Regions from separate parts of the Stenotrophomonas sp. a6 genome, predicted to be linked through region 2. Evidence: riboswitches for the same ligand, from Rfam matches in the RefSeq annotation. Region 2 holds a riboswitch; the other holds the start of a gene.
The links. A riboswitch is a leader RNA that binds a small molecule or an ion and turns the genes downstream of it on or off. The one in region 2 is predicted to bind glycine.
Positions count from the first base shown of each region.

Region 1: another riboswitch for glycine. It lies ahead of gcvP (aminomethyl-transferring glycine dehydrogenase); the one in region 2 lies ahead of Q9Q79_RS18165 (trimeric intracellular cation channel family protein).

Region 1 covers NZ_CP133161.1:3,279,572-3,283,976, forward strand. The annotation lists gene Q9Q79_RS15180 (siderophore-interacting protein) at 1-744, opposite strand, end outside; gene Q9Q79_RS15185 (multidrug effflux MFS transporter) at 885-2,111, opposite strand; glycine riboswitch at 2,411-2,513, shown strand; gene gcvP (aminomethyl-transferring glycine dehydrogenase) at 2,576-4,405, shown strand, end outside.
Region 2 covers NZ_CP133161.1:3,960,419-3,964,823, forward strand. The annotation lists gene Q9Q79_RS18145 (NAD(P)/FAD-dependent oxidoreductase) at 1-428, shown strand, start outside; gene Q9Q79_RS18150 (hypothetical protein) at 520-975, opposite strand; gene Q9Q79_RS18155 (nuclear transport factor 2 family protein) at 981-1,412, opposite strand; gene Q9Q79_RS18160 (GIY-YIG nuclease family protein) at 1,484-1,759, opposite strand; glycine riboswitch at 1,800-1,889, shown strand; glycine riboswitch at 1,903-2,006, shown strand; gene Q9Q79_RS18165 (trimeric intracellular cation channel family protein) at 2,091-2,708, shown strand; gene Q9Q79_RS18170 (3-deoxy-7-phosphoheptulonate synthase) at 2,877-3,950, opposite strand; gene Q9Q79_RS18175 (hypothetical protein) at 4,246-4,405, opposite strand, start outside.

The DNA of each region.
Region 1 (4,405 bases), 680 kb from region 2:
GGCCTGCTCCCAGAGGATCTGCGTATCGACGTCGATCTCCTCCAGCGCATCGCCGGCAGCCACGCCCGAGGTCCCTGCCAACCGCGCCTGGACCGCCTGCAGCAACCGCTGTCCGTAGGCGGCCTGCCCGCGCGGCAGCCAGACCAGCTCGGCGCTGGAGGGCGCCTTCAGGTGCACCGCATCACCGGCCTGCGCCACCTCCAGCAGCGCCAGCGTGCGCGGTGGGTCGACCATGGCCGCCAGTTCCTCGAGGATGCCGGCCACCGCAGGCAACGCGGTTTCATCGGCCACCAGCAGCACCTGGCCGACACCGGCCGGTGGCTTCCACTCCCAGCCCTCGCTGCTCCCGGCACAGTCGGCGTCCGGGGCCAGCAGCACCACGCGGTCGCCAGGGCGGGCGTGCATGGCCCAGCGCGAGGCGGGGCCGGTTTCGCCATGGATGACGAAATCGACGTCGACCTCGCCCTGCTCGGCGCGCAACTGGCGGATGGTGTAGGTACGCATCGGCGGGCGCTTGTCATCCGGCAGGGCCCGGTAGCGTGGGTACCAGTCTTCACCGCTGGGGACCTGCGGCACCTCCTGGCCGGGCAAGGGGAAGAACACCTTGATGCGCTGGTCAGGGCCTTCGGTCTTCATCCGCGCCACGTCGGCACCGGTGAACACCATGCGGTCCAGGGAAGGGGAAAGAACGCGGCGCTCCTTCAGCGCCACCTCGAACAGGCGGTAGGTCTGCTGCGCAGCCATGGGGAACCTCATGCAACGACATCGGATTGGCTGGCTGTCGTGCATCCACGCACCGGCTGGCTGGAGTGCCCAGCCTAGTCCGGTCGTTCCTCTTCGCAAGCGTTGCGGGCAAAGCGGCCGGCCCTACCCCTGCGCGCTGCTCAATGGCCCGTGCAGGCCGCCTGTGCCGCGCGTTCACGCTGGTGTTCCCAGTACCAGAACACGAAGCCGGCGGCGAAGAACGCGGCCTGCCCCAGCGCCAGGTGCAGCGGGCTGGCGCTGAGCAGCGGCGACACCACGCCGGCCACCACCGTGCTGATCATCAGTTGCACGAAGGCCTGCAGCGACGAGGCCAGGCCGCGCTGGTGCGGGTACATGTCCAGCACCGCCAGCGCCAGGATCGGGAAGATCAATGCCATGCCCATGCCGCCCAGGAAGATCGGCAGCACCGCCCACGGCAGCACGAACTGCGGCGACAGCGCCACGTAGCCGACATTCAGCAGCACCGACAGCGCACACAGGCCGAAACCAATGGACACCTGGCGGGTGGGCGTGGTGTGCCCGGCCATGCGCCCGGACAGGAACGAGCCGGTGGTCATGCCGCCGATGGTGGGGATGAACAGCCAGGCAAAACCACCCTCGCCCAGATGCAGGTGCTGCATCACGAACACCGGCGCCGAGGAGATGTACAGGAAAATGCCGCCGAAACCGATGCTGCCGGCCAGCGCCAGGCGCAGGAACCGCGGGTTGAAACCGATGCGCACGTAATCACGCAGCAGCACGCGCGGCGACAACGGCACCCGTGCCTCCACCGGATGGGTTTCCGGCAGGTAGCGTGCAGTGGCCGCCAGCAGGAGCAGCGCAAACACCACCAGGAACCAGAAAATCAGTGGCCAGCCGGCGCCGCTGAGCAGGATCCAGCCGCCGATGATCGGTGCGATGGCCGGAGCGATGCCGAACAGCATCGACACCTGGCTCATCAGGCGCTGCGCGTCGTGGCCGTGGTACAGGTCGCGGATCACCGCGCGGCCGACGATCATGCCGACGCCCGCTGACAGGCCCTGCAGCGCGCGGAACGCCAGCAGCGTGGTCAGGTCGGTGGACAGCGCGCAGCCGACCGAAGCGCCGACGAACACCACCAGGCCACCGAGGATCACCCGCTTGCGGCCCCAGGCATCGGACAGCGGGCCGTGCGCAAGGCTCATCAGGCCGTAGAACAGCAGGTACACGCTGATGGTCTGCTGCACCGCCACCTCGTCCACCGCCAGGCGCTGGGCCAGCTGCGGGAACGCGGGGAAGATGGTGTCGATCGAGAACGGACCGAACATGGCCAGGCCGGCGAGCAGCAGGGCCATGCGGCGGGTGGAGGGAGCAACAGCGGCGGTCATGGGAAAGGCGTCCGGCAGGGCCATGCGCGGCACGCACGGCGGGCGCCGGTCCCCTGCAGCAGGGACGGCGCCAGATGAATTCGGGTATCCGCCCATCATAGGTGGGGAATGCGCCTGATGCCATGCAGCAGTGCACAAAACGCACGGACGGGCCATCGGCCATTCAGGCGCGGCCGCCAGGTCCGAAGGCGGCCGCCGCGCCCGCAACGGGCTATAATCGGCGGGCAACACGGTGGGAGAAGCGGAACACCGCTGCCGAAGGCGCAACGCCCGTAATCGCTCAGGCCCGATACCACCCGTAACACAACTCTGGAGAGACCGGTTCGATCCGGCGCCGAAGGGGCACGAAGCTGCGGTCCGCCGCGCTTTTAAACTCTCAGGCAAAAGGACAGAGGGGCGCCCCGCAGACCGCCGACCGGCGGCTTGTGCCCGTGCGTGTGCCCTTTCCTGACGGATCCTTCGCCATGTCCCAGAACACCCCTTCCCTGCGTGAGCTCGAGCACCACAACGCGTTCGTCGAGCGCCACATCGGCCCCAACGACGCCGAGATCGCGCAGATGCTCGACGTCGTCGGCCACGCGTCGCTGGATGCGATGACCGACGCCATCGTGCCGGCCAAGATCAAGTCGCCGGCACCGCTGGCACTGCCGGAGTCGATGACCGAAGTGCAGGCACTGGCGAAGATCCGTGCGATCGCCGACAAGAACACCGTGCTGCGCAGCTTCATCGGCCAGGGTTACTACGGTACCCACACGCCGAACGTGATCCTGCGCAACATCCTGGAAAACCCGGCGTGGTACACCGCCTACACCCCGTACCAGGCGGAAATCTCGCAGGGCCGCATGGAAGCGCTGATCAACTTCCAGACCCTGTGCGCCGACCTGACCGGCATGGAAATCGCCAACGCCTCGCTGCTGGACGAAGCCACCGCCGCCGCCGAAGCGATGACCCTGGCCAAGCGTTCGGCCAAGTCGAAGTCGGACACCTTCTTCGTGCACGACGCCGTGCACCCGCAGACCCTGGAACTGCTGCGTACCCGCGCCGAGCCCATGGGCATCGTGCTGCGCGTCGGCACCCCGGCCGAAGCACTGGAAGCGGAAGCGTTCGGCCTGCTGCTGCAGTATCCGGACACCTTCGGCCAGGTCGGCGACTACAAGGCGCTGGTCGATGCCGTGCACGCACGCGGCGGCCTGGTGGCCGTGGCCACCGACCTGCTGGCCCTGACCCTGCTGGCTGCCCCGGGCGAATGGGGCGCGGACATCGTGGTCGGCAACAGCCAGCGTTTCGGCGTGCCGTTCGGCTTCGGTGGCCCGCACGCCGCCTTCATGGCCTGCCGTGACGCCTACAAGCGCTCGATGCCGGGCCGCCTGATCGGCGTTTCGATCGATGCCCAGGGCAACCCGGCCTACCGCCTGACCCTGCAGACCCGCGAACAGCACATCCGCCGCGAGAAGGCCACCTCCAACATCTGTACCGCGCAGGTGCTGCTGGCGGTGATGGCCTCGATGTACGCCGTTTACCACGGCCCGGAAGGCCTGACCCGCATTGCCCGCCGCACGCACCGCCTGGCCTCGATCCTGGCCGCAGCGCTGCGCAATGCCGGCGTGCAGGTCGGTGGCGACTTCTTCGACACCCTGCACGTCACCGGCGTGCATGCCGATGAAATCCATGCCAAGGCACGCGCCGCCGGTTACAACCTGCGCGCGATCGACAGCGACTCGGTCGGCATCAGCCTGGACGAGACCACCACCCGCGCCGACATCGTCGCCGTGGCTGCGGTGTTCGGTGCCTCGCTGGACGTCGACGCGCTGGATGCCAGCACCGCCGACGCGCTGCCGGCCGGCCTGCTGCGCCAGTCCGCGTTCCTGACCCACCCGGTGTTCAACACCCACCACAGCGAGCACGAACTGCTGCGTTACCTGCGTTCGCTGGCCGACAAGGACCTGGCGATGGACCGCACGATGATCCCGCTGGGTTCGTGCACCATGAAGCTCAACGCCACCGCCGAGATGATCCCGGTGACCTGGCCGGAGTTCTCGCAGATCCACCCGCTGGTGCCGGCCGACCAGGCGCTGGGCTACAAGGAACTGATCGACACGCTGGAAGCGATGCTGGTCGAATGCACCGGCTACGACGCGGTCAGCCTGCAGCCGAACTCCGGCGCACAGGGCGAGTACGCCGGCCTGCTGGCGATCCGCGCCTACCACCGCTCGCGCGGCGAAGGCCACCGCGACATCTGCCTGATCCCGGATTCGGCGCACGGCACCAACCCGGCCTCGGCGCAGATGTGCGGC
Region 2 (4,405 bases):
TGCAACCGGACCTGACCCTGCCCGATCACCCGGAGCTGTTCGTGGCCGGTGACCTGGCCGCACTGAGCCAGGCCGACGGCAAGCCGGTACCCGGCGTGGCACCCGCTGCCAAGCAGATGGGCAAATACGTGGCCGAGGTGATCCGCGCACGCCTGCACGGCAAGCCCGAGCCCGGCCCGTTCAAGTACGCCGACTACGGCAACCTGGCCACCATCGGTCGCATGGCCGCGATCGTGCACCTGGGGCGGCTGCAGCTGTCGGGCGTGCTGGCCTGGTGGTTCTGGCTGGCCGCGCACGTGTTCTTCCTGATCGGCTTCCGCAACCGCATCGTGGTGCTGCTGAACTGGGCCGTGGCGTACTGGAGCTACCAGCGCAGCGCACGCATCATCTTCGGCGATGACCAGGAAGACCGGCGACCGAGGCGGTAGTGCCCGCCGCTGGCCGGCTGCCACGCGGTCCGATCCCTTTCCGCAGGAAAGGGCTCTGACTCCGTCAACATCATCCATGCATGGCGTGGATCTACCGCTTCATCGGGCCGCCGGGCGCCCGCCGTTTCGACCATGCGCGGCAGAAGTCCTCCTTCCTTGCGGTGTCGGCAATCTGCGCGGCACTCCAGTTGCGGGTAATCCAGATCGTCAGTGCCGTGCTGCTCAGATGCCAGCGCAGCATGTCGTGCCGTGGCTGCCGCCAAAGATGGCGGCGGGCAATCCAGAACGCCTCCCGTTCCACCTCTGGCACCTTCTTCTTCATCGCGTCGTCGTCGAAGAACTGCGCGGCGAAACTCCAGGGATTCATCGGCTGAAATCCTGTTCGCGGTTCACTGCTGCACGCAGCCACACCACTGGGCGCACGGTCTGCTGGCTTCGGCCAACCGCCCACCAGGGCAAGCCCGAGCAGGTACAGCAGGCCAGGCAGCAGTGCGATGCCGGCGGCCAGTACGACGACGGAGACCCATGCCTTACCGGCGGCACGCATCGTGCTCACTTCGCCTTCGGTTTCGGGTACCACAACGCGTTGACGATGACCCAGCGCTGGTCGAAGCGCCCCATGTGGAAGTAATCGACGAACCACGGCGTTTCCAATCGCACCGAGGCGGCATTGCCGGTCACGTCCAGCACCGTGCAGCGGCGGTCCCATTGATCCTTCGGGGTTTTCAGCGCGCCCTGCTTCGTCAGCGCGACCAGTTCTTCCTTCGACATGCGGCGCAGGCCCAGCCGCTCGTCGGGCGTATCGCCGAGGACCGCGCGCTTGGCCAGGTCCGGGTGCAGGGAGCGGGCGACGCGCTGCGGGTCGGCCTCCAGCTGGCCGTCGACGTAGTCATGGCAGGTGGCTTCGATGGCCGCGAGGGTGGCCGGGTCGGCAGCGGGACTGGTTGACGCGGAGAGAGCGAACAACAGGGCGACGGTGGACATCCGGGTCTCCAGCGCTGAGGGCTGGGCGATCATCGCATGGCGGCACAGAGGCATCCATGTATGCCATGGATCTACAGGGACCCAGCATCCACCGCCTGCAGCCAGGCCAGCTTGCGTTCGCGCGGCTGCTGCTTGAGCTGCCATTCGGCCCGCGAGGCGGCGGCCCGGTCCGGGTACTCGCGCACGGCCAGCACCCGCAGCGGCGGCCGGGCCCGGGTGTAGCGCGCGCCCTTGCCAGCCTGATGGGCGGCGAAACGCGCGTCCACGTCGGTGCTGATGCCGGCGTAATAGCTGCCATCGCGACATTCGAGCAGGTACAGGAACCACGGGCGGAGGGACGGGGCCATGCCCGGATTATGCCGTGCTGCACTGCAGCGGATATACTGGCGCCCGAATGCAGGAGAGAGGCGCCGCGCTGGCGCCCGCCGAAGGCGCAGGCTCCCATGATCGCTCAGGCCGGTGGGCTGGAATCCCACCAACCATGCATTCGACTCGCCGAGCTGGAGAGAGGTCACCGGGCATGCCCGGGACGATCCGCCGAAGGGGCACGCGGCCCATGCCGCTGAACTCTCAGGCAAAAGGACAGCGGGAGCGGCACCGGTCATCGTCATTCCGTCATTGCGCAGGCAATGGCGGCGTCCGCGCATGGCCGGCCCCACCGCGCCCGGAGCCTGCCCCATGTTGCTGTCCATCATCTACCTGATCGCCATTTCCGCCGAAGCCATGACCGGCGCACTTTCTGCCGGCCGCCGCCGCATGGACCTGTTCGGCGTGGTCATGATCGCCTGCGTCACCGCCCTCGGCGGTGGTTCACTGCGCGACATCCTGCTCGGCCACTACCCGCTGGGCTGGGTGAAGCATCCCGAGTACCTGGGCTTCACCGTGTGCGCGGCGCTGATCGCCACCTGGGTCGCACGCTGGATGCACCACTTCCGCCGCACCTTCCTGGTCCTCGACGGGCTGGGCCTGATCGCCTTCACCCTGATCGGCTGCTCGATCGCGCGCGAAGCCGGCCATGCGATGCCGATCGTGCTGATCGCCGGCATGCTGACCGGCGCGTTCGGCGGCGTGCTGCGCGACATCCTCTGCAACGAGGTGCCGCTGATCTTCCAGAAGGAGCTGTACGCGATCATCGCGCTGCTGACCGGCGCGGCCTACCTGTTGCTGCTGCACTGGGGCGTGGCCGACGCCACCGCGATCCTGTGCTGCCTCGGCGGCGGCTTCGCGCTGCGCCTGCTGGCGATCCACTACCGCTGGGAAATGCCGAAGTTCGTGTACCACGACGAAGTGCATTGAGGTTCGCGCGGCCGAATCCGCACCACCCCGGCGATGTACCTGGCGCTGTCGCTCATGCGCAGCGCCAGGCGCATCGCCGGTGCAGATGGGCCGGTCTCCAACTCCGACCGGCCCTGATCGCGGCCGCACCCCCGCAGGCGCTGGCCGCCATCCACACACGTGCCGCACTCAAGCGGCTTCGGACACCTTCACGTCGCGACGGGCGCGCACGGCCGCGGCCAGTCGCTCCAGCACCGTCACGGTGGTGTCCCAGTCGATGCAGCCATCGGTGATGCTCTGCCCGTAGACCAGCGGTTGGCCTTCCACCAGTTCCTGGCGACCACCGACCAGATGGCTCTCGATCATCACACCGACGATGCGCTGTTCACCGTCTTCCAACTGAACGGCGATGTCCTCGATCACCTTCGGCTGGTTGTCCGGGTTCTTCAGGCTGTTGGCATGGCTGGCGTCGATCATCAGGCGCGTCGGCAGCTTGGCCTTGGCCAGCGCCTGGCAGGCCTCGGCGATACTGCCTGCATCGTAGTTCGGCTGCTTGCCGCCGCGCAGGATCACATGGCAATCCGGGTTGCCAGTGGTCGACACGATGGCGGTGCCGCCCTGCTTGGTGACCGACAGGAAGTGATGCGGATTGGAGGCCGCACCCACCGCGTCGGCGGCGATCTTCACGTTGCCATCGGTGCCGTTCTTGAAGCCGACCGGGCACGACAGCCCCGAGGCCAGTTCGCGGTGCACCTGGCTTTCGGTGGTGCGCGCACCAATGGCGCCCCAGGCCACCAGATCGGCGATGTACTGCGGCGAGATCACGTCGAGGAACTCGACACCGGCCGGCAGGCCGAGCTTGTTGATGTCGCGCAGCAGGCCACGGGCGATGCGCAGGCCCTTGTCGATCCTGAAGCTGCCATCCAGGTCCGGGTCGTTGATCAGGCCCTTCCAGCCCACCGTGGTGCGCGGCTTCTCGAAGTACACGCGCATCACGATTTCAAGTTCCCCGGCCAGCGCGTCACGCAGCGGCTTCAGGCGCTGGGCGTACTCGATGGCGGCCTTCGGGTCGTGGATCGAGCATGGGCCAACCACCACCGCCAGGCGGTCGTCACGGCCATGCAGGATCTGGTGCAGGGCCGCGCGCGAGGCGCTGACGGTGTCGGAGGCTTCATCGTCACACGGCAGCATCGCCAGCAGCTGGGCAGGCGGTGTCAGCGGTTCGATGGTGCGGATACGCAGGTCGTCGGTGTGCGGGGGCATTGGGGGAGGTCTCCGGAACGTTGGGGGTCCCCAGCGTGGCGGCATGAAAAAAGCCGCCAGGTTCGCTGGCGGCTTTCGGGAATGCGTCTGAAGCTTTCTTCAGGGTGAGCGCAGTCCTTCCTCCGCCAGTGGCTTCGGAAAGTAATACCAGTAAAAGCGGGTGGCGGCTGCGTTCATGGGTTGTATTGATAGCACAGCTTTTGCGCAGTGCAAAATGTTTCATCCGCAACTGGGGACGCGGTTCAGCGAGATGCGCGCCAGCCCTGCCCACGCGGCGGCAACCACGCAACGTCGCTCATTTGCCATGCACTTCCACGTCCAGCAGCAGGCCCTCATGGATGTCGGCCCAGCGTTCCAGCACGCGATCCAGTTCCTGCCGGGCCTCGTCCAGCTGCTCGGGGTTGAGCAGGGAACGCGCGGTGTAAAGATCGGAAACCAAGCGCCGCAGGGCCGAT